Regions from separate parts of the Pseudoalteromonas sp. UG3-2 genome, predicted to be linked through region 3. Evidence: predicted binding sites of a transcription regulator. Region 3 holds the regulator's gene; each other region holds the start of a gene.

Region 1 (10,056 bases), 580 kb from region 3:
CTCACTGACTTACCCAATGACAACCCCAGCTTCTTAGGAGTAAAAGACTACATGGGGGTGCCAACGCCCATTTTTGACTTGGGGATCATTCTCAACAAGTGCTCTTCTTACGAAACCAATCAGGCACTGGTTACTATGCTACAAGAGCGCGAACAAGATCATCGCGACTGGCTTGCGGCGTTGGAACAAAGTATTGTCAATGATACCCCTTTTAATAAAGCAAAAGATCCAACTCAATGCGCATTTGGGCAATGGTATTATAGCTTTAAAACCGACAACGAAGACTTAAAAGCACTGCTACATCGTTTTGAAGAGCCGCATAATAAACTCCATGCCATGGCTGATAAACTGCTGACCATGTCAGCTAAAGGCAACAAGCAAGCCGCCATTGAACAACTAGAAAAAGAACGCAGCACCACTTTTTATAAGCTCATGCGTCTATTTGAGTCGACCCGCGAACAAATTATGCTCGATCACAAACCCATTATTGTGTTTACAACGCAAGATGGACAAAGCCCATATATTGGCTTACTAGTGGATAAGGTAGAGGATAATGTGCACTGCGAAGAGAGCGATATAAAGCCTTTGCACGAGCTCACTAGCATTGGCTTTGAAGTGGATCCGCAAACTAAAAAGCTCATGAAAGGCCTAGTCAAATTAGGTGAAAAGCACAGTTTGCTGATAGACCCAAGCGCGATTTTCCGCCCCGAGCACCTACAAAATTACGAGCCCGAAGAAACCGCGGAGTACGGTCTTTTTTAGACCCCGTCATTTTGCCATAAAAAAACGCCGCAATTGCGGCGTTTTTCGATGTTAATCTAGCTTACTTAGCTTGACGGCTAGCGCGCTTACGCTCGCTTTCTGTCAGTAGCTTTTTACGAATACGGATATTTTCCGGTGTTACTTCGACAAGCTCGTCGTCATCGATAAACTCAAGTGCTTGCTCTAGTGACATCTTTACTGGCGGCACTAAGCTTTGCGCTTCATCCGTACCTGAGGCACGAACGTTGGTTAATTGCTTACCTTTTAGGGCGTTTACTGTCAGGTCGTTATCACGGCTATGAATACCGATAACCATGCCTTCATACACCTCAACACCGTGACCAATAAATAAGCGTCCACGTTCTTGCAGGTTAAATAGTGCGTTGGTCAGTGCTTTACCCTGAGCATTTGCAATCAATACACCGTTTTTACGCTGACCAATGTTGCCACCTTTATGCGGTCCGTAGTGTGAGAACGTGTGGTACATCAAGCCAGAGCCTGAAGTCAGTGTCATAAACTCAGTTTGGAAACCAATTAAACCACGTGCCGGCATCATGAAGTCCATACGAATACGGCCTTTACCGTCAGGAGACATGTCGGTCATTTCCGCTTTACGGTGACCTAGTTGCTCCATAATAGAACCTTGGTGCTCTTCTTCACAGTCAATAGTAACGGTCTCGTATGGTTCTTCAATTTGACCGTCCACTTCGCGTAGGATTACTTCTGGACGCGAAACCGCTAACTCATAGCCTTCACGACGCATGTTTTCGATCAAAATACCTAAGTGAAGCTCACCACGACCAGAAACACGGAAACTGTCTGGGTTATCAGTTTCTTCAACACGGAGCGCGACGTTGTGGACAAGCTCATCTTCTAGGCGCTCTAGGATATTACGTGATGTAACGTATTTACCTTCTTGGCCTGAGAACGGTGACGTGTTAACCGAGAAAGTCATGGTTACCGTTGGCTCATCAACAGAAAGAGCTGGAAGCGCTTCAACGTTGTTAGGGCAACAGATTGTATCTGAGATCTTAAGCTCACCAAGACCTGTAATCGCGATAATGTCGCCAGCACCGGCTTCGTCCACTTCATTACGATCAAGGCCCATGTAACCAAGTACTTGGCCTACTTTACCATTACGTGTAGTGCCATCAGCACCTACAACCGTCACTTGTTGGTTTGGCTTTACAGAGCCGCGCTTTACGCGACCTACGCCAATAACGCCAACGTATGAGTTGTAGTCTAGCTGGGTGATTTGCATTTGGAATGGGCCTGATGGATCAGCATTAGGTGCCTCAACATCATCAACGATTGCTTGGAACATAGGCTCCATGTTGTCTGAAGCGTCATCTAAATCAAGCGTTGCCCAGCCGTTAATAGCCGATGCGTAAATCACTTTAAAGTCTAACTGTTCGTCTGTGGCGCCAAGGTTATCAAACAAGTCGAATACCTGATCCATTACCCAGTCAGGGCGTGCACCTGGCTTATCAATCTTGTTAATTACCACGATTGGCTTAAGGCCTTGCGCGAATGCTTTTTGCGTTACAAAGCGCGTTTGTGGCATAGGGCCTTCTTGGGCATCCACAAGCAGTAATACTGAGTCAGCCATCGAAAGTACACGTTCTACCTCACCACCGAAGTCGGCGTGTCCTGGAGTATCCACGATGTTGATACGGTAGTCATTCCAAGTGATAGCCGTGTTTTTAGCCAGGATGGTAATACCACGCTCTTTTTCTAGATCGTTGGAGTCCATCACTCGCTCTTCGTTACCACCGCGCTGCTGTAGAGTACCTGACTGTTCAAGTAGCTTATCTACTAGCGTTGTTTTACCGTGGTCGACGTGCGCGATGATCGCAATATTTCTTAACTTTTCGATGCTCATATTATTACTCAGTGAAGTTGGTCCTCAGTGATCCTAGCCGATCCGCGCAAAATTGCGCGTTGAGGATACCGATTGAGAATTAAAGGTCGCGTATTATCCCCTATTAATGTGACAGATGAAAGTTTATCCAAAGAATTTTTCCCTGTTCTAGGCCGAAGTCATCATTTTATCCTACCCACTCAGCAAGTTAGCCATAAAAATAGCGGGAAAATAACTTTTACACTATAGCGTGGTAAAAAGTAGTCACTCACTTTGATAAACCTTCGTTCGTCGTATAGATTTAAATCAAAGCATTTTTGCTGATAAAGCAACATCATGGACAAGGAAAGGCATTGCACCAATTTTACGCACCACAATGAAACAAATACGCACCAATATAGTGCAAAACTTTCGTTTTAAGCTTAGTAACAATATTAAAAACAAGTAAATTCATGCACTTATAAAATTGGCATGAATTGCGCTTAATAGTGAGCAATTGCAGTACATTGCAGCAAAAAAATAACCCAACGAGTCGGAGGACACATGTCACAGTCGGTTTTAGATTTTATTAAAGAAAACGAAGTTAAATTTGTCGACTTACGTTTCACAGATACAAAAGGCAAAGAACAACACGTATCAATCCCTCATCACCAAGCCGATGAAGACTTCTTCGAAGACGGTAAAATGTTTGATGGCTCATCGATTTCTGGTTGGAAAGGCATTAATGAGTCAGACATGGTGCTTATGCCAGATGCAGAAAGTGCAAAACTAGACCCATTCGCAGAAGAAACCACTCTTATTGTTCGTTGTGACGTGGTTGAGCCTAGCACTCACCAAGGCTACGAACGTGATCCTCGTTCAGTAGCAAAGCGCGCTGAACAGTACATGCGCTCAACAGGTATTGCAGACACCGTACTATTCGGCCCAGAGCCAGAATTCTTCCTATTTGATGACGTAAAATATAAAACAGACATGTCAGGTTCGATGTACAGCATCGATTCAGAGGAAGCTTGCTGGAACTCAGACAAAGATTATGAAGGCGGCAACACCGGTCACCGTCCAGGTGTTAAAGGCGGTTACTTCCCAGTTGCTCCAGTTGACTCATCGCAAGACTGGCGCAGTGCAACCTGCCTAGTGCTGGAAGAAATGGGTCAAGTTGTTGAAGCACACCACCACGAAGTAGCTACTGCTGGCCAGAACGAAATTGCCACACGCTTCAATACTATGGTGTTAAAAGCGGACGAAATCCAAGAGATGAAGTACGTTATCCATAACATGGCGCACCTGTACGGCAAAACGGCTACGTTCATGCCAAAACCAGTTGTTGGCGATAACGGCTCAGGCATGCACTGTCACCAATCACTAGGTAAAGATGGCAAAAATATCTTTGCTGGCGACAAGTACGGCGGTCTTTCTGAAGAAGCACTGTACTACATCGGTGGTATTATTAAGCACGCTAAAGCAATCAATGCTTTTGCTAATGCTTCAACTAACTCTTACAAGCGTTTGGTACCTGGCTTTGAAGCACCCGTTATGTTGGCATACTCTGCTCGTAACCGCTCAGCATCAATCCGTATTCCAGTGGTACCATCGGAAAAGGCGCGCCGTATCGAAGTTCGTTTCCCTGACCCAACAGCAAACCCTTACCTAGCGTTCTCAGCAATGCTAATGGCAGGCCTGGACGGTATCAAAAACAAAATTCACCCTGGCGATGCTATGGATAAGGATCTATACGACCTACCAGCAGAAGAAGCCGCTGAAATCCCAACCGTGGCAGCGTCGCTTGACGAAGCATTGGCATCACTGGACGCCGATCGCGAGTTCTTAACGCAAGGCGATGTATTCACTGACGACCTAATTGATGCATATATTGCACTTAAGTCTCAGGAAGTGGAAAAACTTAACATGACAACTCACCCTGTTGAGTTCGAAATGTACTACAGCGTATAAGCGCTGAGTAATACCCACTACTTTGTGCGGTACTATTTACCGCACATGTAGAGCCTGAACTCGTTATGTGTTTCTGGCACTCTTAATCATATGTGTTCTCAAGCCCGCTGTTGCGGGCTTTTTTGTTTAATATAACCAACAACCTAGCTAAATACATTGAACTCTTTGCCCGTGATTAAACTCGCTATTTTTGATTTGATATACTAAAGTATGAGTATTCACTTTTTCGGGAGAAAGCGCGTGCGTCAGTGGTATCACATCTTGGTTTTTAGTGCGCTTTGCACAATCATTTGCTGGCCAAGTTACGCCGATGCAGAGCCAAAGGTTTACCGTTGGAAGGATAAAAACGGTAATTGGGTGTATTCCGATATCGCCCAAAAAGGCGCTCAAGAAGTGAACCTCAACCGCAATACGCTAACCATGCCAAGCGTAGACACGCAAGTATTAACCCCTAAGGTCAAAGCCGATCCAATTCAATATCAAGCCACTATTACCACTCCTGAACACGAACAAACCATTCGTGATAATAGCGGCAGCGTTCATGTTGCAGGCAGGATAGAGCCACGCTTTAGCCAAGGCTTGAGCGTACAATTATTTGTTAATGGTAAAGCCACAGGGCCAAAACAAACCACTACGCAATTTGCCTTGCGAAACCTATACCGTGGTGAACACTCTTTGGTGTTAAAAGCCTTTAACAATAAGGGCCAATTGGTAGCACAAAGCGAACCAGTGACGTTTTTCCTACATCGCAACAGCATTAACAACTAACGTTACTTTCCCCCCAAGTTGGCACGATTTATTAATGGTTAATGTTTTGCTATTAAAGTGCCTGGCATATCGCATCCTGCGTTTAATATGCTATGCTCATTGCACCACATTGGTGCACGGTGACCTTAAATGGATCAAAACAACCTCAATGAACTAGATAAAATATGGCAGTCCCTGGCAACGGCCATATTAGTGCTGGACGACAGCATGACGATTCGCTTTGCCAATTACAGCAGCAGTGAACTGCTTGGTTTAAGCACTAAACGCCTATGTGGTATGGCCATGGACAGTGTTTTTAATCATCATCAGTTTGATTTAGAACGACTGGCAAAGTATGTCTTACAAGATGGCGTCGATTGCCAGCAACACAGAGTAGACGTGGTGTTTGTCGATAATCGAGTGGCCACTTTAGGGCTGCATGCCAGGCGTTTAATGTTATCTGGTGCTGCCTATATTTTACTGGAATGCCGCCGTGTGGATGACGCTCTACGCTATGACCAAGCATCCAACCAAATGCACCAATTTCAAGCATCACGAAATTTAATTCGCGGCTTAGCACATGAAGTCAAAAATCCCCTCGGAGGAATACGCGGAGCGGCGCAATTATTGCAGTATGAAACCGATCAACAAGAGCGGGAAGAATGCGCAGCCTTGATCATTGAACAAGCGGATAGATTGCGTGAGTTGGTGGACAGGTTACTAGGGCCGAATCAGCTACCACAAAAAGAACCCTGTAATATTCACCAAGCATTGGAGTCGGTCATTAAACTGACCACCTTGGAGCGTGACGCTGAGATAGCGTTAATTAAAGACTACGATCCCAGTATTCCGCCCATCGTAATCGATCAGGCGAAAATACAGCAGGTGTTGTTAAATATTATCCGCAATGCTCAGCAAGCGCTGCAACACGATGGCACCATCACCATCACCACTCGGGTCAAACATCGCTTACACCATGCCGAGCGGCTACTGAAAAAAGCGTTACTGATCCGCATCAGTGATAATGGTCCGGGCATTGCTGAAGAACTAAAAGAAACCTTATTCTTCCCGATGATCACCAATAAGGAGGGCGGCTCTGGATTAGGCCTTTCTATCGCGCAAACTCTGATTGAACAACATCAGGGCTTTATTGAGTTCGATAGTTGGCCAGGGCATACCGAGTTTAATATTTACCTGCCTTTTGACAACACTGAAACAGGAAACGTGCAATGAAATCAGTTTGGTTAGTCGATGATGATGCTTCGATTCGATTTGTTCTAGAAAAAGCCTTAAAGCGCGCAGAATTTGTCACCGAAAGCTTTGCTAATGGCCAAGATGTGTTAACCGCACTGGAATATGAGCAACCTTCCGTGTTGATCTCTGATGTTCGCATGCCAGGCATTGACGGCATGGCACTGCTCGAAAAGTTGGCCTCGCACTACCCTAATTTGCCAGTGATCATCATGACGGCACACTCTGATCTTGACTCTGCAGTTAATGCGTTTAAAAAAGGCGCCTTTGAATACTTGGCCAAACCCTTTGATCTGGAAGAAGCCGTTTCCTTGGTACAGCGAGCCTTTCGCGCAGGACAACAAAGCAAAAAGCAAAAGCGTCAAAGCAGCAAAGCCAGCAGCCCAGATATTATTGGTGAAGCCCCAGCCATGCAGGAAGTATTCCGTGCTATCGGTAAGCTGTCAGCATCCAGTATGAGTGTATTAATCAACGGCGAATCGGGCACCGGTAAAGAGCTGGTTGCCGGTGCTCTGCATAACCATAGCCCACGCAAAGAAGGCGCTTTTGTAGCGCTCAATATGGCGGCCATTCCTAAAGATTTAGTCGAGTCAGAACTGTTTGGCCACGAGAAAGGGGCTTTCACTGGGGCCGACAGCATGCGCCGCGGCCGTTTCGAGCAAGCAGATGGTGGCACGCTGTTTTTAGATGAAATTGGTGATATGCCCTTAGATGTGCAAACTCGGCTATTACGGGTATTAGCCGATGGCGAATTTTATCGTGTTGGTGGCCATCACAGCGTTAAAGTGGATGTTCGCATTGTTGCTGCTACCCACCAAGATCTTGAAACCCTAGTTAAGCAAGGGAAATTTCGCGAAGACTTGTTCCACCGCCTCAATGTGGTGCGCTTGAAACTGCCTGCATTACGAGAGCGACCGGAAGACATTGCCGCCCTGAGCGATCACTTTTTAGCCAAAAGTGCCAAAGAGCTTAAAGCAGAACCAAAAATCATTTCCAAACATGCGCTGCAAAAAATGCAGGCCTATCACTGGCCTGGTAATGTTAGGCAACTGGAAAACACCTGCCGTTGGCTTACTGTCATGGCACCCGGCGAGCTGGTGACACCCGCTGACCTTCCTGAAGAATTGGATAAGCCCGAGCCTGCAAGTCATGCGATTCAAGGCGACTGGTTAGATGCTTTTCAGTCTTGGTTAGACACTGAGTTACGCCAAGGCAAAGATCATATTTGGCCCGATGTTCAAGCACAACTTGAAACCCGCTTAATACAATCGGCACTGTCAGCTTGTCATGGCCATAAACAAGACGCAGCATTAAAAATTGGTTGGGGTCGCAATACATTGACGCGCAAGCTAAAAGAACGCAATATTCAGGATTAAGATTAATCGACCCAAAGCGTTTATGAAGTTATTAGAAAGTGTCCCCTTGTTTAAACAGTTAGAGATCATAAATCGACTCTCGTTTTTTCATGATTTTACGCTGTCAGAACGACAAGTATTGCTGGAATCTTTTAGTCATTTATATCTAGTACAAAAAGATCGGCACGCCTTCAAGCGCTTTGAAAAAGACAATCGTTTATATATTGTCCTCAGTGGCGAGTTTTTAATTTTTAAGCAGGATAACGATCACGATCTCGGCCGCGTAGGTCCAGGAGAGTTTTTGGGTGAAGGGGCCTTTATTAGCAATCGTGAACGCAGCACCAGTGCACGCGCAGTCAAGGACAGCATTATTCTGGCCATCACCCCAGATGCCTTAACCAGATTGCCCAATGTCATTCGTGAGAAAATTAAAGATAAGTTAATTGAGGGAATGAGCTTACGTATTGCCAAGCTTAATGAGTTTGTTGAAGCACATAGTTAACTTTTTAGCCAGTGCGAACGATCATGCGCTTAGTAAGAGTTTAATTAGGATGTAAGCAATTATACTCATAACAATATAAAATAAGCCAATCCAAGAAATTATCTTGCCTGCAGTACTTTCAATGTAATTACTGTCAGACTTCTCGTTATAGCTAGCGAACAAAAAAAGTAGCAAAGAGAGAAGCATGATAAATGGATAGAAATCATGTAAGTGCGGTTCTAAAGAACTAAATATCTGGATTCCATTATCTAGAAAAAAGCCCCAAAGCTGAAAGATTGGCAATAAAAAAACAGCCACTATTTTAACAAAAAGCATTCAACTTCCTTATTCATCTGAATTGGTAGCAAAGAGATTAGCCCAAATCAAAGCTGACAGTCACCGCTTGAAAAATGGGTAACTATCAGGTCAAATTTGGGCGTGTACAACTTAACTGAGTAATTCAGTAAACGCTGCAAAAAGCCTATCAAGCTCTTCGATGGTGTTGTAGTGCATGCAACCAATGCGTACCACACCGCCTTTATCCATCACGCCCAGTTGTTCACATAACCCTTGAGCGTAGAAGTTACCATCCCAAACACACATGTGCTTCGCACCTAAAAACTCCGACACTTTGCGCGGTTCGATGCCATCAAATGTCAGCGCGAAAGTCGGTGTTCGTTGTTCGAGTCTGTCTAGTGAGTCGATACCGAATAAACGAATTTGTTTAAACTCAGCTAAACGCGTCAAGAAGTGTTTACTTAACTGCATTTCATGGGCTTTAGAACGCGCAAACGCTTCCACCAGTTTCTCACGACGCGGTGTATCTGCCGTCATGCCACTCAGTGAAGCAATATAGTCGATTGCAGCAACCACACCAGCCAAGCCTTCAAAGCTTTGCGTACCGGTTTCCCAGCGGCCAGGAATAATATCTTTCGCAGGCTCAACCTTGTAAGGAGTAAACCCTTCTAGGTGCTCGCGTTTACCATACACAATCCCGACATGAGGGCCAAAAAACTTGTAGGCTGAACAGGCTAAAAAGTCGCAGTTCAACGCTTGTACGTCGATAAGCTCATGAGGCGCATAGTGGACAGCATCGACATAGACTAATGCACCAACTTGGTGCGCACGTTCAACAATACGTTTAATGTCGTTGATTGAACCTGTGGTATTAGAAGCGTACGTTACCGCAACCAACTTGGTGTTGGCATTCAATAACGACTCAAAATGCTCTAAGTCTAAGGTACAATCGCTCTCGTTGATTTTGACTGCATGTACTGTTGCGCCTTTGTCTTCAGCCGCTTGACGCCAAGACGAGACATTGGAGAAGTGATCGGCATTGGTCACAATGATTTCATCATTGGCTTGCCAATCACGAGACAGTGCCCGACTAAAGCTAAAAGTTAAGCTGGTCATGTTGGCACCAAAAACGATTTGCTCGGCACTTGGGGCATTGAGTAAGTCGGCAACCGCTTGTCTTGCCTCATGCATTAAGCTCACGGTTTTATCACTAGAGAAAAACGCACCGCCTAAGTTCGAGTTAAAATACCCCAAATACGCTGACATAGCGCTGAGTACTGATTGTGGCACTTGCGAGCCACCTGGACCATCGAGAAAAATAGGCTCACTGCCATTAACACTTTGCATTAAGG
Region 2 (10,056 bases), 1.9 Mb from region 3:
CTTGAGGCACTCGCCTCTCGCCGCGGTGATAGCTTAAAAGATATCGCTCGGGAAAAACTCTCACACATCACAAAACTACAACAACTCGACAAAGAACTCGCTCAAGTCGATGTTGAACTGTTCAAAAACGAAGAACTAACGCCCCTAGTAGATCAAGTTAAATCCCTGCTAAATGATTGTAAGCGCAAAAATGAAGTTAACGCCAAAGCGGCTCACCATGCCAATGTTAGCACCAGAGAGCTGAAAGAAATCTTGATAGGTGTGCCTGCGTCAGTGACTTATGGTGAAGACGGCAGCGTGAAAAGCAGTGATAATAAGCTAGTTAAGAACTTGAAAGCCTAAACTAGGCTTTCAATGTGTTAGCTGTTATTTGATGCTGTAGCGGATCTTTTTTATTTTCTTTGGCTTAGTTTGCGCTATATAAAGGTCGTACACTCTTTTCATATCCAGCTCTAATTCCGTGGCATAGGTATCACCGACTGAGTAGCTTTTGAGCACTTTCGCGCCTCTGATAAGGCCATTAACTTGACTCTTTAAGCCATCATTTTGCGCAATGGCCCCTTTTACCGTGGTTGTTGCAGTCAGCTTCTGTCCATACAGTTGCTCCGCTAATTCACGATACGCTTCAAGCTTAGAAACCTTGATTGCCATCAACTGTTTCTCGCCATCCGTCGCTCCCGGTTGTGCACTTAACGGCGCATAACCCACGGCTTTGAGTACCGGATAGCTATCAGGTTTTATTGTTTCGTACTCGATGTGTTTGTCTGCAATACTGGCACAGCCGTTAAGCCAGGCGAATGTGGTGACCAAAAGCAGTACGTAACGTGATTTAAATACCCTCATCCTAACCATCTCCACTACAATCAATAAATACAATACCAGTCCGCATTACGCCTTGTTCGCCTCGAGTAGGCCACTTGTTAAGCGAACTGGTATAAGAGTTCACTTAGTTGATATATGCACGAATCCTGCCAAAATTTGGCACAGGTATTGCTGATATTAAGGTAGTTAATGAATTAGGTTGCTCAAAATGAACAAGCATATTGTACTAAGCTTATCACTCATCAGTTTATCTTACGCCAGTGGCGCTAGCGCGGAGTGGTTTGAAGTAACAGGTATTGCTGACATCAAAAGTGGTGATCAGCAAAAAGCCAAACGTAAGGCTGTCAACGATGCCATTACCCAGGCTCTGTTATTTTCTGGCGCCAATGTCAGCAGTGTACAAACCGTCACCGATGGTGTGCTGACTCAGGATGAATTAAAGATACGCTCCAACGCCCAAGTGCAAAGCGCCAATGTGGTGTCGGAGTCACGGGTAGGTGATAGCTGGCACGTCACCTTACACATTGATATTATGCCACAGGATCAGCAGTGCCCTATCAGCGCCTACAATAAACAAATCGCCATCACCCAAAGTCAATTAAAGAACAAACACCAAGCAACCTTGGGTCAAATCTTTGACATACACAAGGTGGTGAGTAAAAAGCTCTATCAAACCATGAATAGCCAAAGCACCAGCTTAGAGCCAGTGCCCTACTTCGCACAAACCATCAATGTTGAACGCTTTTTTAGCCAGCGTTTTGATTATAACGAACGTTTAATTGAAACCGTTACCGCCAATACCAATAGCCAATATGTCTTGCTTTCCCAGATCAGCGATATTTCCAGTGTGGATAAGCTTAACAGTGACTTTGCATTTTGGCAGAGCGATAAGTTTTTGCGTAGCTTTAAAATCGACTTTGCCCTTTTTGATGCCTTATCGCACGAACGTGTGTGGCAAAAGCAATACGCCACACAAGGCGTTTGGCCATTTAAAAAGACCAAGCTAATAGACGTGTACAGCGAACGTTTCTGGCGCACAGATTATGCCGACGAAATCCAGTTAACACTCGAACAAGTCACCATAGACTTAAATGCCGCCGTGGCTTGCTTGGCAACGAACGGTAAAATTCTGCACGTTGACGGCGATCAAGTGATTATTAACCTTGGCCGTATGCATGGACTGGAAAATGGCCAAGTACTGAATATCGCGCACAGCAGCCCAGTTACCAACGCACGCGGCAAGCAGTACATGCGCCAAATCAAGACCATTAATAAGGTTCGAGTTACACAAGTTAACGCCCAAAATGCAGTGGCGGTGAACATAAGTAAACGCCCACTCAACAACGTACAAATAAACGACTTAGTAGAAATTCAGGTAGAGCAAGAGGAGGATTTTGCTCTTTGAAGAATGGCGTCCCCAGTAGGAATCGAACCTACATCGAAGCCTTAGGAGGGCCTAGTTTTATCCATTAAACTATGGGGACATCCACTTAGCAGCTTTATAACGTTCCGTATTGATACTTGCGCCATTTGCGGGAGCCACTGTTACACTCAAGTTTCTTACCGCAAACAGTCAATTCATTTAAGGAATCGTTATTAGCTTCTAGTATACTGATTACTATCACTTTTTGAAGCTTTTCTTTAGGGAATGGTGAGCTTTTTGTCAGTCCAAAAGGGAACTAAAGCTCACTCAGCGCGGTTAGGGTTATCTCGATGCCGTTGCTTGGCCATCTAAGATAAAGTAGGGAATAGTCACCGCCGTAGTCGCTACCACGAGGTTGCTATCAAACTCCAACAGTCGAGCATTCACTTCGACTCCGCGAGCGCGGTAAATCATGGTACCTGTTAGTACATGGCTTGGTGCTTGAGCTACCTTTAGGCGGCTGGCTTTACGAGAAAAATTCAGGTCGCCACTGGGCGTCACCTCAATTTTTCCTAACGCTTTAAAATCCAGTGCTTGGTAGCCCAACTTTTGCATTTGATGCATTAACGACTCTGCCAGCTGGTTCCCCAACTGATTGGTTTGTCGTAATGACTCATTAAAGTTTACAAAGCTGGCAACCGCAATCGCTTCTGGCTGCTGTCCTAATATAGTATCAGATAGCTCTAGCGCAATTTGGCTGGCATAATTTGCCACCTGCTTACGATGGCGATAGCTTACGAACCCCATGTCCTGGGTCATTGCCGACTGCTCATCCAATGCTTGCTGTTCTTGTGCGGCCATCATGGCGTACAAGGCATCAATATCAGATTGCTCTTTGCTGTCTCCTTGCTGAGCTTGCTGTTCGGTCATTTCACAGCCACCTAACAGAGCTAACGTGGTGGCGAACAGAACTGCGTTTTTCATGTCTCTGCTCCTAATTCGCTTGCTCAAGCAAAATACCGTCATAGGCCGCACCATCTTCTAAGGCGTTTACGATATTCTGTGGTAAAAAGCCTTGCGCGGTACCGACCACGCTCTTACTGCGCAGACCAACTATACGGGCGTTTACCATTACACCACCTTGATGGTTAACCAAGGTACCACCTAAGACATATAAAAATGGGTGGTCGTCTGATAACTCAAGGAAGTCTCGACTAAATACGAAATCCCCTTCTGGGGTCACTCGGATGTAATCCGTGGTTTTGAAATCCACAACTGGAATACCAAAGGTATGCAATTCGTGAATAAAACTCTCTGCTAATTGATTGCCCAATAACGACGCTTGATTAAAATCTTTATCCAAAAAAACAAAACTGGTAACGGCAATGGGCGTTTTTTCATTCACGTGTTTTATGTTGGCCACCATGTCTTGCATAATGCTTTGGACATAATGGGTAACGTTTTTGCCCGCCATTTGCTGACTAATCGAAAACTGTTTCATTCCGCTGGGGTTGCTTTGAAACATGGAATCCTTTGCAAAGCCATTTCTCGACTGCTGTTCAGGCGCCCCCTCTACAGCGAAAAAGCTCCCTTGGGCACAACCGACCATCAATGTAAGCGGTAAAATGACACTAACTAAATTTTTAAACATTGCCTGCTCCACTAATATTGGCTTCGGATCAACTGGCCATCACGGTGAGTGACATTTTGCGTCCCCCACATGACCGACTTTGGAATGCTGACTGCTGCTGCAGAAACGGCTTTATTGTGTAAGGTACCAACTAGTCTGGCATTAACCAGATAGGCATCTTGAGTTTCTACAATCGTCCCTACTACTACCAAGTCAATTTTCTGGCGTTGAACCACGTTAGCTAACTCTCTTGTTAGCATGTTATCGGCAGCATCTTGTAAAGATAAAGACTCAGACAGACGATATTCCACAACATCGGCTCCCATTTGAGTGAGGTGAGTAATTAATGACTCTTGCAGTGCCACACTCAACCCTGCCCCTTGCCCTGTTGTCACTTGCTGCAATGCGTCCGCTTTGAAAAAGCTCGTCACGGCAACCGTGGAGTTGGGTTTATATGGCCTCACATGCTGTCCCAGTGATTGCGCCAGCTGCGCACCATAACTCTCAATATTAGGAAGGGTGTTTGCATCTACTGTGTTATTGCTGGTTGAGGTCGTGCTGGTGTTGCTACACGCAACCATAAATAAGACTGTAAACCAAATTAGAAATTTCATCATACCAAGCCTATTGTTACCTTGGCTTGATCCAATGCAAAAGTCACACCATAGTTATAGCTTATGGCTGGTATAGTGGCTAACTAGGCAATTTAATCCAATATTTTTCAACTTTTGACAACCTTTAAATGCCGCTGCTTTATCTTGAAATGCACCGAGTTTCAGCCGGTAATAATCCGTATTTTTGATTCTTACCTGCTCAATGTTAACTTCACTATGCTGAAACTGTGCGGGAAGTTTCTTTTTTAGCTTTTTATAAGTGTGCTTTGCTTTTGTATAGTTAGTCGTAGAAGCCAGTTGAATTGCAAACTCAGGTTTTAACGTTTGTGTTCCCTGGCCCGGTTTAGTGTTTTGCCCATTATTATCTATCACCTTACTACTACCGTCTTGTGCTAGAACTAGGGTTTCAGTAAGTTGCTCAGCAATAATATCTAAGTCTTGCTGAACCTCTTCAAAGCGCGCGACTTGTTGCTTGACCTCTTTAAGTTGTGCCACCTCTTTTTGTAATTCCGCAACCTGAGAATTCAACAGAGCTAATTGTTTTTTTATTTCTAGGGGCTTAAGCTGGGCTTTTTCTGCCGTTGCTTCACAGCCAACTAATCCAATCGTCACCATGGCAATAGCAAGCCTACTAACTCGTTTCATTGTTATCCTTTCCATAAATAGTGAGTGATTCTAGATTGCACACAACATTGAATGGTGCCAATGCTTGGCAAACCTTTGCCGCTCGGCCTTGTTTTGCATGTGCAAGAATAAGTAAGTATTCATTTTCATCATGCTTTTTCGCGTATTTAAATCCAGAGGCTAAGATGTTGGGGTAACGCTGTGCTAAAATCGCAGCATAAACTTTGAGGATCCGCATTGTTTTAAAGCGGCCAGCTATTGCGTACTCCTGCTCATACTTTTGCAATGCTTTTAGCTCATGATTGACATCTAACAGCACATCCCCTTTGGCACTTAACTCTACTTGGATTTCCTCAACGCTTGCCAGCCCAAGTTTTTCTGTGTCTGAAACAGCCACTTTGTATGTGCCAGGCTTTAAGCCTAAGAAATAATAAAAGCCATCATATGCGGTTTTCGTTTTTGCTACTTCATTTCCTTGACTGTCATAAAGACTGACATTGGTAAAGCTCAGCTCTTTACGTTTACCTCCCGCAGAAGACTCAACGATCCCCTCTACTTCAGATGAGTTTACAAATGGAACTTCTGCGTACTCTACGTAGCCGGGGCGAGGAGTAAAAGAAAAGCCTTCAGAAGCTGGCACCAAAAAGGGTTCTGGAATACTGTCTGGCTCAACCACAATGTCCGTTTTTTTATAATTGACCATAGAAGGGAGCAAAGCGATGCCGCTTGCGTCGGTTTTGGCTCTGGCATAATTTTGTCGAGCCTTGACCACAACCCCTTTCAGCGGCTTTTCACCTTGATCTTGATAGCCGTTATTGTTGTCATCTATGAAAGCTTTTACCATCAGCGAACCAGCTCTAGTTAAGCGTTTAGAGGTAATAAAAACATCACTGAGACTTTGTGATGTGCCAATGCTCAATTGACTGGATAGGCTGATATTCCACTCATCGTTACTGTCATGTTTAACGTCACTAAAAAGCCTAAAATCATCGTGGTTCCAACTGAGCCCCATTTTGTTGTAACGATATGGTTGCTGATAATTACTAAAGTGAGTGAAACTGATATCGACATCATCAGTGAGCTGTTTACTAATTTCAGCCTGCAAAGAGCTGAACTCAGCCTTAGGCTGCATTTCATAGCGAGCAGTAAAACGGCTATATATTCCAAAAAGCCTTCTTTGCCAGCGGAAGTAGCCACCTACATCAGAGTTATTACCATCGATTTGCTGCCAAGTGAGCTGATTACTAAATCGCCCCCATTGATTTCCTAAACTCACGAGCGATTGCAAGCTCTGGCGATCCGCCTGTTGTTCATTTTGCAAAGCATTATATTCAAAACGATAAGCAATTTTAGGCATATTAGCCAGTGAAACCCCTCCTAGCACTCTTAGATTAATACGGTTAGAGTTATCACTTTCTTCTCTGTCACGCCTTGTTTCATATCTTGAGCTGATTTGTTGACCCCAAAGCTTACTTCTCATGTTGAATGCCAGATAATCTTCCTGTTCGCCGTGGTTTAAGTCGACATCTAACAACACACTCTTATTCACATTGGCGCTCAATCCTGCAGTCAGCGCCTTCTCATTGTTAAGAGTATTTTTACCCTTGATGTGCTGATAGCCTGCATATACCGCAAAGTCTTCTGTAAAACCATAATCATAGCGCCCATTTAGCTGCCAACTAGCACCTTGCGAGGAATACAGTTCATCACCAACTACTGACTTTCCTACTTCAGTAACAGATACCTCATAGAACCCTTGGCCTTTTCTTATCGCATTTTTTTGCGCGTAGTAAGTTTTTGTCTCTTTGACAACCTGACCTTGACCTCCGTACATGACCAGCTCAAAAACATTCTCTCCATATAATAGATCAATGTTTTCAAACTCATACCGCCCTACTTCAATGTTGTTTTGTTGCGCGATTAACAAGCCATTACGATATAACTCGACATCCCAGCCCACTTGTACGGGGCCTGAAATCAATATCCGTTGCTGATTACTGGGGCGGGTAAGCGGTTTGTCGGTGATCCTGACACCACGGCCTTGCTGTGCAAATACATTGGCACCGACTTGTGTAGCTTGAACGTCTCCTAATGAAACCTGTGTGACGGTGCCAAAAGGTAACTTTTTACCATCCGGATAGGCTTGATCTAAGGTGATTTTGGTGTGCTCAAGTAGCGCTTCTTTGCGGCCAGAAAGAAAGTAACTAGCTTGCCAGTTAAGTACATCTTGAGTACCCAGAACAGAATAGGAAACATCATTATCATGGTTGTCAGCTGAAACACGAAGCTGAGCATCTAATACCGGACGGCCTAACGTTTTATATGGACTCGGCTTCCAGGGCAAAGTTGCTTCTGACTGTCGTTGTGAGTTAATCACTTCTCTTGCTTGACGTTGTTGTTGCTTTTCTATAGCTAAGGGAGTTTTGCTTACAACATTAACCGATAGGTCTTGTGTATTACTCAGTAGTCGCACATCAAATAAGGTGTTCACCAAGACATCAGAGATATACGCTTCATCACCTTTTATTTGCAATTCATCTGAAGTAAGTGTGGCTTCTATGCCTTTCACCTCAACAGTTTTTGTTGCTAGATCAAGTGAGAAGGTATTTTCAGGCTTAAAAAACCAACCCTCATAGCGATGTTCTGCTTGCTGATGAATAGCAAACCCCAGCGCTGAAAATAAGCTTTTGAGCTCTACTTTAACGCCTCTTTCAGCACTTAAGGCTATTATTTCGCCAAGATACAAACGATCCTTATATGCGGATAGAAATAACTCTGTTCCCACTCTGATCCGCTGTTGTTGAGGACCAGAATGGCGCATTTGCAGTTTTTCTTTTACTCTTTGAATACGCTGCAAGAGCTCTTGCAGCGACGGTTGTGATGTTGCTTCACTTGGCATGGCACAGAGCAATATGATCAGCGCCAAAATAATAGTTCGTTTCGCGTCCACTATTTAGATAGTTTTACCGTGTCATTTATAAAAGTCTGACCTTGATACTCTTCATCGCCGAGGTATTTGATGGTCAGCGTACCAGGAGGTTCTATCGCAAGGTGTTTAGGAATATCCAAAGCCACAGCTCGCTGATTAAGTTCTGGGTACACTGAAAACTTACTCAACGTACTGACAAGTTGTGCTGTAACAGACCCATCAGCTTGCCAAAACGCTTCTAAGCGGCCAAAGCTACTATACTTGCCTAGTCGGTTTAACACCAACTCGATACGCTGGCCACCTTGCTCGGTGTTAACAAGGTCAACGTTTTCCAGTGACACTGTCGGCTTCTCAGAGCCCACTCGAAACAGCACTGGAATGGAATAACTCATAATAAGGTTGATCTTTATCCCACCCTCTGAGCTTGCTGAAGCTTGCTTTTTACTTGCCGAAGGTAGAGCGCTAAACAGTAAGTGTGAACGATACTCACCTTCAGCCATGTTTGCTCTTTTTCGTAATGCCAGCTTGACCACTTGCCGCTCCCCAGGCCCTAAGATTACCTGCTTGGGTGACATTCTAAGATAAGAGCTTGCAGCCATGAGGTTGCTTTTTGGGTTAGCAAAGTTACTGTATCCACCCGTTTTTAACGCTAGCTTTTCCTGAAATGACATTCGATAGGTTTTGCTTTCATCACTATTATTTATCAAGGTTACTTTGGTGACCCGCTGCCTATCATCAAACGCAATTCGTGTTGGCGTAATAAGTAGACTGGCGTGACTTTGGAAACAAACAAGCAGTAGCAAACAAACGGCAATAATTTTCATTGTTAATAGTTTATGTTGATTGAAATTGTGACGGTATTAGTTCCATCCGTGATAGTGCTTCCTTGGCCTTCGAAGTACAAGGTGCCACCTACCTTAAAAGCGGCACTTCCTACACTGTCTGTATATATGGTGTCAGGGTGCTCAAGTTGCCTTAGCCACAGAGCCTGCTGAGCAATGCCATTGTCACCACGAAACTCTACGGGCGCAGACACGAAGTCAATTGCCAACTGAGTAGACGCAGGAAAATCAGATAAATATACCTCGGCCGGGTGCCCTGGAGAAACAACCAATATGCTACCAGAGGCTTTTACTCCTGTGGACTGACTGACAATAAGCGAACCGTTTTGGTAATAATCCGAAATCGCGATAGTACCAAAGCTTAACTCTGGGTCGATCACAATATTGGCCGCTGATACCATAGCAGGCAGAAGCAGCAGCCAAGTTAGATTTCGCATAGAGCCAATTAATAATCTAGAGTGATTTCTAAATCCGCTTCATATTCACCATCTTCATAGTTTTCTGTAGCGGCGTTGGTCGATAAGGTAGCCCCCATATTGAAGCTGGCATTGCCTTCATTGTCCACCTTAAACTTGTTGTCAGTCACTCTCCCTACGGTTCCACCGCTGGTTACATGATAGGAAAAATCACTTAACGTAAAGCTTGGACCACTGCCTGCAATTGGTTTCACGTCTACGTTGGTTGGATTAGTTATCGTCAGTTCTTGATTGGGTGCAGCCTCAGAAACATCAAAGCTCGCAGGCGACCCAGCTGTTATAACGTTAATAGTAGCGGTACCACCAGTTGGATTGGTTGGTGCTTGAGGCCCAGCTTCTGGATCTGGTGAAACCACAAGGGAGGCTGTATCTGTATCGTGGCTTTGTGCTCTAATCATGCCAAAATCAAGTGGAGCAGAACTGGTTACTGAGAACAGATTTTTTACTTTCACCATTGCTTTAAATTGCGCGTCTTTAGCATCAACAGCGGGAGAAGTTAACATTGCTGCAAGTACGGAAGTAGCCAGGAGAGGTTTTAAAAATAATTTCATTGAAGTTCCTTTATAAATATACCGTCGAAAAATACCATTTAGTATTGACAATTAAGTTATCGGCCTCGGCGCCTGAAACTTTAAGTCTTTTTTAGTAAAAGTTTTTTACAATCAACGCTTTGAATGGAGAAAAACTGACAGTATATTGCCGCTTCTTTAACTGAGTTGAGTCCATTCAAAACTACCCACTGAATATTTCTAACCT
Region 3 (10,056 bases):
GAACGTTCAGGACAACAAGACTCCAGGGTCAGAACGGTATTAGTGCCGGTTAATGAGGGCGATGAAAACAAAAAAGAAAAAGAACCATCGCAAGGTAACAATCCATGAGCGTATTAACAGCAACGGGGCTTGCCAAAAGCTACAAAGGCCGACAGGTGGTCAAAAATGTTGAGTTAAGCGTTGAAGCTGGCAGCATTGTCGGTTTATTAGGGCCTAATGGCGCTGGCAAAACCACCACGTTTTATATGATCGTAGGCTTAGTGCCTAGCGACAAAGGTGAAATTAGCATCAATGATGAAGACATCACGTTATTGCCAATGCACAGCCGTGCCCGAATGGGGATCGGCTATTTACCCCAAGAGTCCTCGATTTTTCGTAAGCTTTCCGTATACCAAAACTTAATGGCCATTTTAGAGACCCGTAAGGACTTAACCAAGGCCCAACGCGAAACCGAACTCAATGAACTATTAGATGAGTTTAATATCCAGCATATTCGCGACTCACAGGGAATGGCATTGTCTGGTGGTGAACGACGTCGAGTAGAGATCGCCCGAGCACTGGCGGCCAACCCGAAATTTATTCTCCTTGATGAACCTTTTGCTGGTGTTGATCCCATTTCGGTGTTAGATATAAAGACCATTATTGAACACTTAAAAAATCGTGGCATTGGCGTGCTAATTACGGATCATAATGTCAGGGAAACCCTTGATGTATGTGAAAAAGCTTATATTGTTTCACATGGGGAATTAATCGCATCAGGTACGCCAGAACACGTTTTAGCCGATCAAACCGTAAGAGATGTCTACCTAGGCGAACAATTCAAGCTATAGTTAAGACGTAGTAATAATAACTGTTAAAAGGGATTGTTAAAGATACATGAGGCAATCATTACAGCTGCGCATGGGGCAGCAACTTACAATGACTCCACAACTGCAACAGGCGATTCGCTTGCTGCAGCTCAGTACGTTGGATTTGCAACAGGAAATCCAAGAAGCACTGGATAGCAATCCGTTGCTAGAAGTGGAAGAAGGTGAAAACGCTGATACCGAAAGCTTGGAGCAAAACAACCAAGAAAAATCCGCTGCAGACGAAGGTCAAGCATCTCAGGAAGAAGCGCCTGTCAGTGATTATGAGCTCGATTCTGATACCGCCATGAGTAAAGACACGGTCAGCGATGACTTAGCCATGGACGTCACTTGGGATGAGTATATGAGTGCAGCCCCTGTTGCCAGCTCTGCACCTCTTCCTGATGATGATAATGTTTATCAAGGAGAAACGTCTGAGTCGCTGCATGACTATTTGATGTGGCAATTAGAGCTCACTCCTTTTAGTCCCACGGATAGAGCCATTGCTATTGCTATCATTGAGGCGGTAGATGTCTCAGGATTACTTACCCTAAGCTGTGAAGACATTCTCGACAGCATTAATGACGCAGAAGCAGAGGAACCGATAGAATTAGACGAGGTGGAAGCCGTACTCAAGCGTGTGCAGCTGTTTGACCCTGTCGGTGTTGCCGCGCGTAGCTTGCAAGAGTGTTTGTGTATTCAGCTTAACCAATTTGCACCAGAGACGCCTTGGCTGGCAGAAACCAAAATGATCCTTACCGAGCACATCGATCTGTTGGCGAGCCGAGATTACCGTACTTTAGCGAAAAAAACCCGGCTCAAAGAAGCTGAGTTGAAAGAGGTGATGACTCTTATTCATAGCCTCAACCCCAAACCGGCCGCCAGCATTATTCGTGAAGAGCCTGAGTACGTCATTCCTGATGTCTCGGTAAAAAAAGTAAAAGGTCGCTGGGTAGTTGAACTCAACCCAGATGCTATGCCGAAAATCCGCGTTAATGACCATTATGCGGCCATGTCTAGAACCGCTCGCTCTAGTGCTGATAGCCAATTTATTCGCTCCCACTTACAAGAAGCTAAGTGGTTTATTAAAAGCTTAGAAAGCCGTAATGATACTTTATTAAAAGTAACCAATTGCATTGTCCAACAACAACAGGCATTCTTTGAACATGGCCCTGAGGCAATGCGCCCTATGGTACTTAATGATGTCGCTGAGATGGTTGATATGCATGAGTCTACAATTTCTCGTGTCACCACCCAGAAGTATATGCATACGCCTCGTGGTATCTTTGAGTTAAAGTATTTCTTCTCTAGCCATGTAAGTACCGAAAACGGCGGTGAGTGCTCATCTACCGCGATTAGAGCGCTCATCAAGAAGCTAATAGCTGCAGAAAATACCGCTAAGCCATTAAGCGATAGCAAAATTGCAGATATTTTAGCTGAGCAAGGAATTAAGGTAGCGAGACGTACGATTGCAAAATATCGTGAATCCCTAGCCATTCCACCGTCAAATCAACGCAAAAGCTTGATTTAAGACGTAAAAAACCAAGAAGGAAAATGCTTATGCAACTAAATCTAACTGGTCGCCATGTAGAAATCACAGACTCATTACGAGACTATGTCACCAACAAGTTTGCGAAGCTAGAGAGGCATTTTGATCATATAAATAACGTTCACGTGATCCTTGATGTTGAAAAGCTGGTACAAAAGGCAGAGGCAACATTACACGTCAACGGCGGTGAGCTGTTTGCATCAACCGAGCATCAAGACATGTATGCGGCGATTGATAAGCTCATTGATAAGCTAGACCGTCAAGTTATCAAACACAAAGAGAAGCTCACTCGACACTAAAATGAAATTATGCACATTAGTGAACAAGGACTGTAGCAAAGCTGCGGTCCTTTTTAATAGCAAAAAAAGGATCCTCGAGTACATCAGCGAGTTGGCCCACAAGCAACTGCCTGATGTCGGTAAACACGTCATTCTCGATGCCTTAATGACACGGGAAAAACTCGGCAGTACTGGGATTGGTAAAGGCATAGCCATACCTCATGGTCGGGTTCAAGGTATTGAAGAGATCCTAGCGATGGTACTGGTCAGTAAGCAGCCGATCTCCTTTGAAGCAATCGATAAACAACCCGTGGACATTTTTGTCGCGTTTATTGTCCCTGAGGGCAATAATGAAGAACATTTAAAAACTTTAGCTGCTATAGCTGAAAAACTGCAAGACAAATCGTTTTGTAAACAGCTACGGCACGCCAAGACCGATCAAGAGCTTTACGCGGTTATCCAAGGAGACGATAATGAGTGATGAAGACAAGGGATTAGAGTTAATCATTATTAGTGGCCGCTCTGGTTCTGGAAAATCAGTGGCTTTACGCGTGTTAGAGGACTTAGGCTATTACTGCGTTGATAACATCCCAGTCAACCTGCTGCCTTCTTTGGTGCGCAGCGTATCGGATAATTACAATAAAATCGCTGTCAGCATCGACGTTAGAAACCTACCCAAAGAACAAGACGAATTTAACGACATACTTGAGTATCTTCCTGGATTTGCTAAGCCCGCTCTATTTTATTTAGATAGTGACGATCAGACCCTTATAAAGCGCTTTTCCGAAACCCGACGTTTACACCCACTATCGCTGCATAACTTGCCACTCGATTTAGCAATAAAGAAAGAGCGCGAGCTATTGGATGTCTTGATCACCCGAGCTGACTTTTTACTCGACACTACCAGCCTCAGTGTCCACCAGCTAGCAGAAGAGATCCGCGAGAAGATTTTAGGTAAAAAAGACAAACAACTGATCATCACCTTTGAGTCATTTGGTTTTAAGCATGGTATCCCTAAGCAAGCCGACTACGTGTTTGATGCCCGCTTTTTGCCCAACCCCCATTGGGAGCCAGAGCTAAAACCATTAACGGGCTTAGATCAGCCGGTGATTGACTACCTTGCTAGCCACAGCATAGTGCAGAAGTTTACTTGGCAAATTCAAACTTTTGTGCAAACTTGGCTGCCACACTTAGAGCGTAATAACCGCAGTTATTTAACCATAGCCATTGGCTGTACTGGCGGTCAGCACCGCTCTGTTTATCTGGCGCAAACCATTGGCGAACGCTTTGCCAAAACTCACAGTAACGTCAAAATACGCCACCGTGAGCAGGAAGGCTGATGCAACAAGGGACCTTTTTAATCAAAAACAAACTCGGCTTGCATGCCAGAGCCGCGTCGGTGCTGGCGCAACTAGCGACGCAATTTGATGCCTCGGTCACGCTTTATCAAGGCGATAAGTCAGCCGCCGCTGATAGCGTGCTAGCACTGTTATTGCTTGAGAGCAGCCAAGGTAAAGAGGTTAAGGTGGTGTGCGAAGGCCCTGACGCTGATAAAGCGCTGGCTGAAATTGGCGCCTTGATTGAAAATAAATTCCACGAAGATGAGTAATACCAAGCTGTTTGGATAACTCATCTTTACTGTCCACCTTCACATCCTGTCGTCATAGCTGATCCGGTGGCGCTTTTCTTTACTCTACTTGGTAGTTTTTTGTAAAGTGGGTTACACTGTATTGCCCTCCTGGCGCTGCATGTAAGGTTGCTTCTCTGCAATAAAACAACAAAATAGCTAGGGTAAAATATAAAACCAACAACCATAGTATTCAGTATTAACACGCAAAAGGATGCCTATGCCTGAAGTATTTGAGCAAGACTACACACTGGAACAACTGCAAAAGGTGACAAAAGCCTTAAACAGTGGACAGTTTGTTCAAGTTCGGCGGGTATTAGCTGAAACCGCGCCGTGTGATACTGCTCTTTTACTCGAGTCTTCACCGCATAAAGTCCGTGCCATGCTCTGGCAATTGGTCGACCCAGATATTCAAGGGGATGTCCTTGAAGAACTGTCCGAGGACGTGCGTTTGGGGATCATCGCGCAGATGGAACCGGAGCTCATCGCAGCGGCTACCGAGGACATGGATGACGACGATCTCGGCGACGTATTAAGAAGCCTGCCTGATACCGTTTATCAAGACGTGATTGGCGCCATGGATAGCCAAGACCGCGATCGCGCCACCCAAGCCTTATCGTACAAAGAGCATTCTGCCGGTGCTTTAATGAGCACCGATACCGTCACCATTCGCCCCGACGTCACCTTGGAAGTGGTATTTCGTTACTTGCGCTTAAAAGGTGAGTTACCCGATGGCACCGATGAGCTCTATGTGGTCGACAAAGACAACTGCTTTTTAGGGGCGTTAACCATCAATTTATTATTAACCAGCTCACCTGAGAGCTTGGTGCGTGACTTGATGGATGAAGACAAAGAAACCATCCCTATCTCGATGGATGAATCAGAAGTGGCACAACTGTTTGAGCGTCACAACTGGATCTCAGCGCCTGTGGTGGACGATAACGCGCATTTGCTAGGCCGAGTCACCATCGATGACGTCGTTGATGTTATTCGTGAGGACGCTGAGCACAGTTTACTAAGCATGGCCGGCCTTGAGGATGAAGAAGATACCTTTGCACCGGTGATGAAAAGTAGCCAGCGCCGCTCTATTTGGCTTGGCATTAATCTTTTAACGGCGTTACTGGCGGCCTTTGTTGCCAGTTTCTTTGAAGGCACGTTAGATATTCTGCCCATTCTTGCGGTATTAAATGGCATTGTGCCCAGCATGGGTGGTGTGGCTGGTAGCCAAACGCTCACCTTGGTGATACGGGGTATCGCCCTTGGCCACATTAACCAAACCAACCAACGATTTTTACTCGGCAAAGAGCTGGCCATTGGGGCGCTCAATGGCGTGCTTTGGTCTGTGCTCATCGCTGGGGTGATTGCTATCTGGCAGTGGGACTTTAAACTCGGCGGTGTGATTGCCTTTGCAATGTTTATGAACCTGGTGGCGGCAGGTATTGCCGGCGCCAGTATTCCCATCATTTTAAAGAGAATGAACATCGACCCAGCATTGGCCGGCAGTGTGGTGCTCACCACAGTCACCGATATAGTGGGTATTTTTGCTTTCTTAGGTACCGCAACCTGGCTGCTGGTTTAGGGTATTAGCACGATGCTGGCACATGCCAGCATCGTGGGCCGTGTTACTCTCCACCAACCTGCATATTATTAACCAGCACCGAGCCGGTTTGCACCGCGCCGCGCTGCTCAATATCACCGCCAATGCCCTCAATACCCATAAACATGTCTTTTAGGTTTCCGGCAATGGTGATTTCGCTAACGGGGTATTGGATTTCGCCATTCTCCACCCAAAACCCTGCCGCGCCACGAGAGTAGTCACCCGTCACCGTATTAACACCTTGCCCCATAAGCTCGGTTACCAACAACCCAGTGCCCATATTAGCGAGCAGGCTAGTGAGATCATCGTGAGTTGGCTTGACCAACCAGTTATGAATACCCCCGGCGTGCCCCGTCGCTTCCATTCCTAAGCGTCGTGCTGCATAGCTTGCCAACAGGTAAGTATTTAACACACCATCGGTGATAATATCGCGGTCCACCGTCTTGACTCCTTCGCTATCAAAGGGGCTAGACGCTAAGCCACGCATTAAGTGAGGCTTTTCTGCAATGTTGACACAAGGGTTAAAGATTTGCTCACCGAGTGTGTCGAGTAAAAAGCTCGATTTACGATAAAGCGCCCCACCGCCAATACCGGCAACAAGGTGGCCAAACAAGCTATTGGCGATGTCGGCACGAAATACCACCGGCACTTTTGCCGTTGATACTTTACGGCTCCCAAGCTTTGCCAGTGTTGCAGTGGCAGCTTCCAAGCCAACATCGTGGGCCGATTTTAACTCACCATGCACCCGTGAAATGGTGTAAGCAGAGTCACGTTGCATTTGCTCGCCTTCCTTACCAATCACCATAGTGCTTAAGGTATGGCGAGTGCGCGGGTAGCCGGCAATGAGTCCGTGGCTATTACCATATACTCGGATCCCTTGGTGACTAGCAAGGCTGGCGCCATCGGAATTAACAATTCTGGGGTCGGCTTCCAGAGCTGCTTTTTCTGCTTCAATACACTGAGCGACTCCCTCTTCGGGCGTTAATTGCCATGGGTGAAATAAGTCCAGCTGCGGTGGCGACATTTCCAGTAGCTCTTTATCGGCAATACCATTACAAGGGTCATCCGAGGTAAAACGCGCAATATCAACGGCTTTTTCTACCACTGTGCGCAAGGTCTCAGGGCTTAGATCGGCGGTAGACGCCGAGCCCTTATGATTACCGACATATACACTGATCCCCAAGCCGCCATCTTGGTTAAACTCTATGGTTTCAACCTCCCCCATGCGGGTGCTAACGGAGAGCCCTGAGGTGCTCGACATGGCAGCTTCTGCAGAGGTTGCACCAAGCTTTTTAGCATGCTTAAGCACCTCTTCTACGGCATTTTTTACTTCATCAATTTGGCTATATATTGGGTCTTGTGAGGAGTGCGTCATAGATACCTTATCCGCTCGTACTTATTGGCAAGTGTGATATAAATAGTATTGGCTAATAATCGTAACACAGCCATTCGCTATTGTAGTGATCAATTGTGGTATACTTTGCATAATTCACCAACGATAAACAGATCAAAGCAATGGCAAAAGACGAGCAAAATACCGAAGAAGAAATCATCTATGTTTCTAAGACCGAGCTAAAACGTGATGCCCAAGAGCTGCACGAGTTAGGCTGCGAAATTGCCGCGTTAGGCAAGAAACAACAAGAAAAGTTACCCCTGTCCGATGAGCTGAAGGAAGCGATGAAGGTAGCGGATAAGATCCGTGCCAAAACCGACGCTTACCGTCGTCACATGAATTACATTGGCAAGACGTTACGCAGCACCAGTAATATTGACGAGATCCAAGCAGCCATGGATATTCTGCTCAACCGCAATAACCAAGCTGATGTATTATTAAATCAAATTGAAACCACCCGTGATGAGGTCATTGCTCAGGGAGACAGCAAGATCAATGAGCTGCTAAACAGCTACCCAGAGTTAGAGCGTCAAAAGATGCGTCAGTTAGCCCGACAAGCCAACAAAGAACTCAAAGCGGAAAAGCCAGGCAAAGCCTACAAAGAGCTGTTTCAGTACCTTAAAGATGCCATCATGCCATGAGGGTATGCGGCCTAGAGGGAGCTCGCTCCCTCTAACCTTTAGCGTTTATGCCGTGCCACCTACGGTGATTTCGTCAATTTTAAGACTAGGTTGGCCAACGCCCACAGGCACACTCTGACCGTCTTTACCACACACCCCAACCCCTTTATCTAAAGCCAAGTCATTGCCTACCATAGAGACCTTTTTCATCACTTCAGGGCCGTTGCCAATTAAAGTGGCTCCCTTTATTGGCTGAGTAATTTTGCCATTTTCAATCAGGTAAGCTTCAGACGCCGAGAAAACAAACTTACCCGAAGTGATATCGACCTGTCCTCCGCCAAAGTTGCTGGCGAAAATGCCTTTATCAACACTGCGGATAATTTCTTCTTGCGTGTGCTCACCTGGCAACATATAGGTGTTGGTCATACGGGGCATAGGCAAATGCGCATACGACTCACGACGGGCATTGCCAGTTGGCGCCACGCCCATGAGTCCGGCGTTGTGCTTGTCTTGCATATAGCCTTTCAACACGCCTTTTTCAATTAGCACGTTGTACGCCGCTGGCGTGCCTTCGTCATCCACGTTTAATGAGCCACGGCGATCGGCAATGGTGCCATCGTCCACCACAGTGCAAAGGCTAGAAGCAACCTGTTGACCAATGCGACCACTAAATGCAGAGGCTTCCTTACGGTTAAAGTCACCCTCTAGACCATGGCCTACTGCCTCGTGTAACAACACGCCTGGCCAACCGGCCCCCAGCACCACTGGCATCGCACCAGCTGGCGCATCTATCGCTTCGAGGTTAACCCGAGCTTGGCGCACCGCTTCTTTAGCAAACTGCATCCAGCGGGGCTCACCATCCACTAACTCTTTAAAGTAGCCATAGTCTAACCTAGCACCGCCACCAGCACTGCCGCGCTCTCGGCGACCATTTTTTTCCAATAACACCGAGCAGTTTAAGCGGATCAAGGGCCTGATATCGGTGGCAAACGTGCCATCACTGGCGGCAATAAGCACCTCTTCATACACCGCTGAAATAGAACTGACGACCTGCTGCGCTTCTGGCGCAAGATCGCGAATACAACCTTCCACCTCTCGTAATAAAGCCACCTTATCCGCATCCGTCATGCTCATAATGGGCTGCGCTGGTTGAAAGTGCAGTGGTGCTTTAACGTCGCTGAAAACTTGTACCGAGTCATTGTTACCAGCACTAGCAATGCTACGAGCGGCTTCTGCCGCTTTGTTCAAGGCTTCTAGGTTAATGGCATCGGAATAGCTAAACCCCGTCTTCTCGCCACTGATCGCCCGTACACCGACACCGCGTTCGATATTATAGCTACCGTCTTTTACCACGCCATCTTCAAGCACCCAGGTCTCATGATGACTTGATTGGAAGTAAAGATCGGCATAATTTACTTGGTGCTGATGAATATAAGCTAGCGTTTGTGCTAACTGCTCGCGCGTCAACTGACTATTGGCCAGTAAATTTTGCTCTACATTACTCATAAAAACTCACTTTTAAATCGATTGTGACTCGCAACGGGCATTTTGCCACGGATTTCTTTTAGGTAACTCAAATCTAATTGCTGCTGCAGTGGCGTTAATGCCGTACCAGAGTCGGCTAACACCTCTCCCCAAGGTGACACAATTACACTATGACCATAAGTATCACGGCCATTGTCATGGTGCCCTGACTGTGCTGCTGCAATCACATAACACTGTGTTTCGATGGCTCTGGCTTGTAATAGCGGCTGCCAATGTGCCGCTCCGGTGCTACAAGTAAATGCACTTGGTACTAAGATCAGCTCAGCACCTTGCTGCCGTAAACGCTGGTACAGCCCCGGAAAACGCAGATCATAACAGACACTTAGACCAATTAAACCAAACGGGCTGTTGACTACAGTTGTGGCATCGCCGGGCTGTGTCCGTGCCGACTCGCGGTATTGCTGGGTACTGTCATTAACGTCGGCATCAAAAAGATGGATCTTATTATAGCGGGCGACCACCTCACCAGCATCATTAAACAATAAACTGGTGGCATAATATTTTTCATCGTTGCTTGGGGTGGCTATGGTGCCAGCGGCTAACCAAATGTTGAACTCACGGCACAATTGCGCCAGTTGTGCTATGTGTTGTTCACTGTGCTG

The links. The regulator sigma-54, encoded in region 3, starts transcription at its own class of promoters, with help from an activator protein. The targets are predictions, from matches to a motif close to GTTGGCACGNNNNTNGNNT.
Region 1: the regulator sigma-54 is predicted to act here: its motif matches at 3,089-3,107, upstream of glnA (glutamate--ammonia ligase).
Region 2: the regulator sigma-54 is predicted to act here: its motif matches at 978-996, upstream of R3P39_RS03580 (flagellar assembly protein T N-terminal domain-containing protein).

The regions. Positions count from the first base shown of each region.
Region 1 is NZ_JAWLJU010000002.1:2,535,780-2,545,835, reverse strand. Features, by position in the region: gene R3P39_RS14355 (CZB domain-containing protein) at 1-762, shown strand, start outside; gene typA (translational GTPase TypA) at 824-2,644, opposite strand; gene glnA (glutamate--ammonia ligase) at 3,167-4,573, shown strand; gene R3P39_RS14340 (DUF4124 domain-containing protein) at 4,814-5,341, shown strand; gene glnL (nitrogen regulation protein NR(II)) at 5,471-6,553, shown strand; gene ntrC (nitrogen regulation protein NR(I)) at 6,550-7,947, shown strand; gene R3P39_RS14325 (cyclic nucleotide-binding domain-containing protein) at 7,970-8,428, shown strand; gene R3P39_RS14320 (cysteine desulfurase-like protein) at 8,855-10,056, opposite strand, start outside.
Region 2 is NZ_JAWLJU010000002.1:54,405-64,460, reverse strand. Features, by position in the region: gene R3P39_RS03590 (flagella synthesis protein FlgN) at 1-342, shown strand, start outside; gene R3P39_RS03585 (LPP20 family lipoprotein) at 367-843, opposite strand; gene R3P39_RS03580 (flagellar assembly protein T N-terminal domain-containing protein) at 1,031-2,227, shown strand; tRNA gene R3P39_RS03575 (tRNA-Arg) at 2,232-2,306, opposite strand; gene R3P39_RS03570 (FlgO family outer membrane protein) at 2,528-3,169, opposite strand; gene R3P39_RS03565 (FlgO family outer membrane protein) at 3,180-3,836, opposite strand; gene R3P39_RS03560 (FlgO family outer membrane protein) at 3,848-4,432, opposite strand; gene R3P39_RS03555 (SPOR domain-containing protein) at 4,484-5,089, opposite strand; gene R3P39_RS03550 (hypothetical protein) at 5,061-7,979, opposite strand; gene R3P39_RS03545 (fimbrial biogenesis chaperone) at 8,003-8,806, opposite strand; gene R3P39_RS03540 (DUF4402 domain-containing protein) at 8,809-9,261, opposite strand; gene R3P39_RS03535 (DUF4402 domain-containing protein) at 9,270-9,851, opposite strand; gene R3P39_RS03530 (hypothetical protein) at 9,932-10,056, opposite strand, start outside.
Region 3 is NZ_JAWLJU010000002.1:1,959,397-1,969,452, forward strand. Features, by position in the region: gene lptA (lipopolysaccharide transport periplasmic protein LptA) at 1-108, shown strand, start outside; gene lptB (LPS export ABC transporter ATP-binding protein) at 105-830, shown strand; gene R3P39_RS11945 (RNA polymerase factor sigma-54) at 877-2,376, shown strand; gene hpf (ribosome hibernation promoting factor) at 2,406-2,693, shown strand; gene ptsN (PTS IIA-like nitrogen regulatory protein PtsN) at 2,695-3,153, shown strand; gene rapZ (RNase adapter RapZ) at 3,146-4,012, shown strand; gene R3P39_RS11965 (HPr family phosphocarrier protein) at 4,012-4,281, shown strand; gene mgtE (magnesium transporter) at 4,520-5,878, shown strand; gene pmbA (metalloprotease PmbA) at 5,922-7,271, opposite strand; gene yjgA (ribosome biogenesis factor YjgA) at 7,412-7,930, shown strand; gene tldD (metalloprotease TldD) at 7,976-9,415, opposite strand; gene R3P39_RS11990 (carbon-nitrogen hydrolase family protein) at 9,412-10,056, opposite strand, start outside.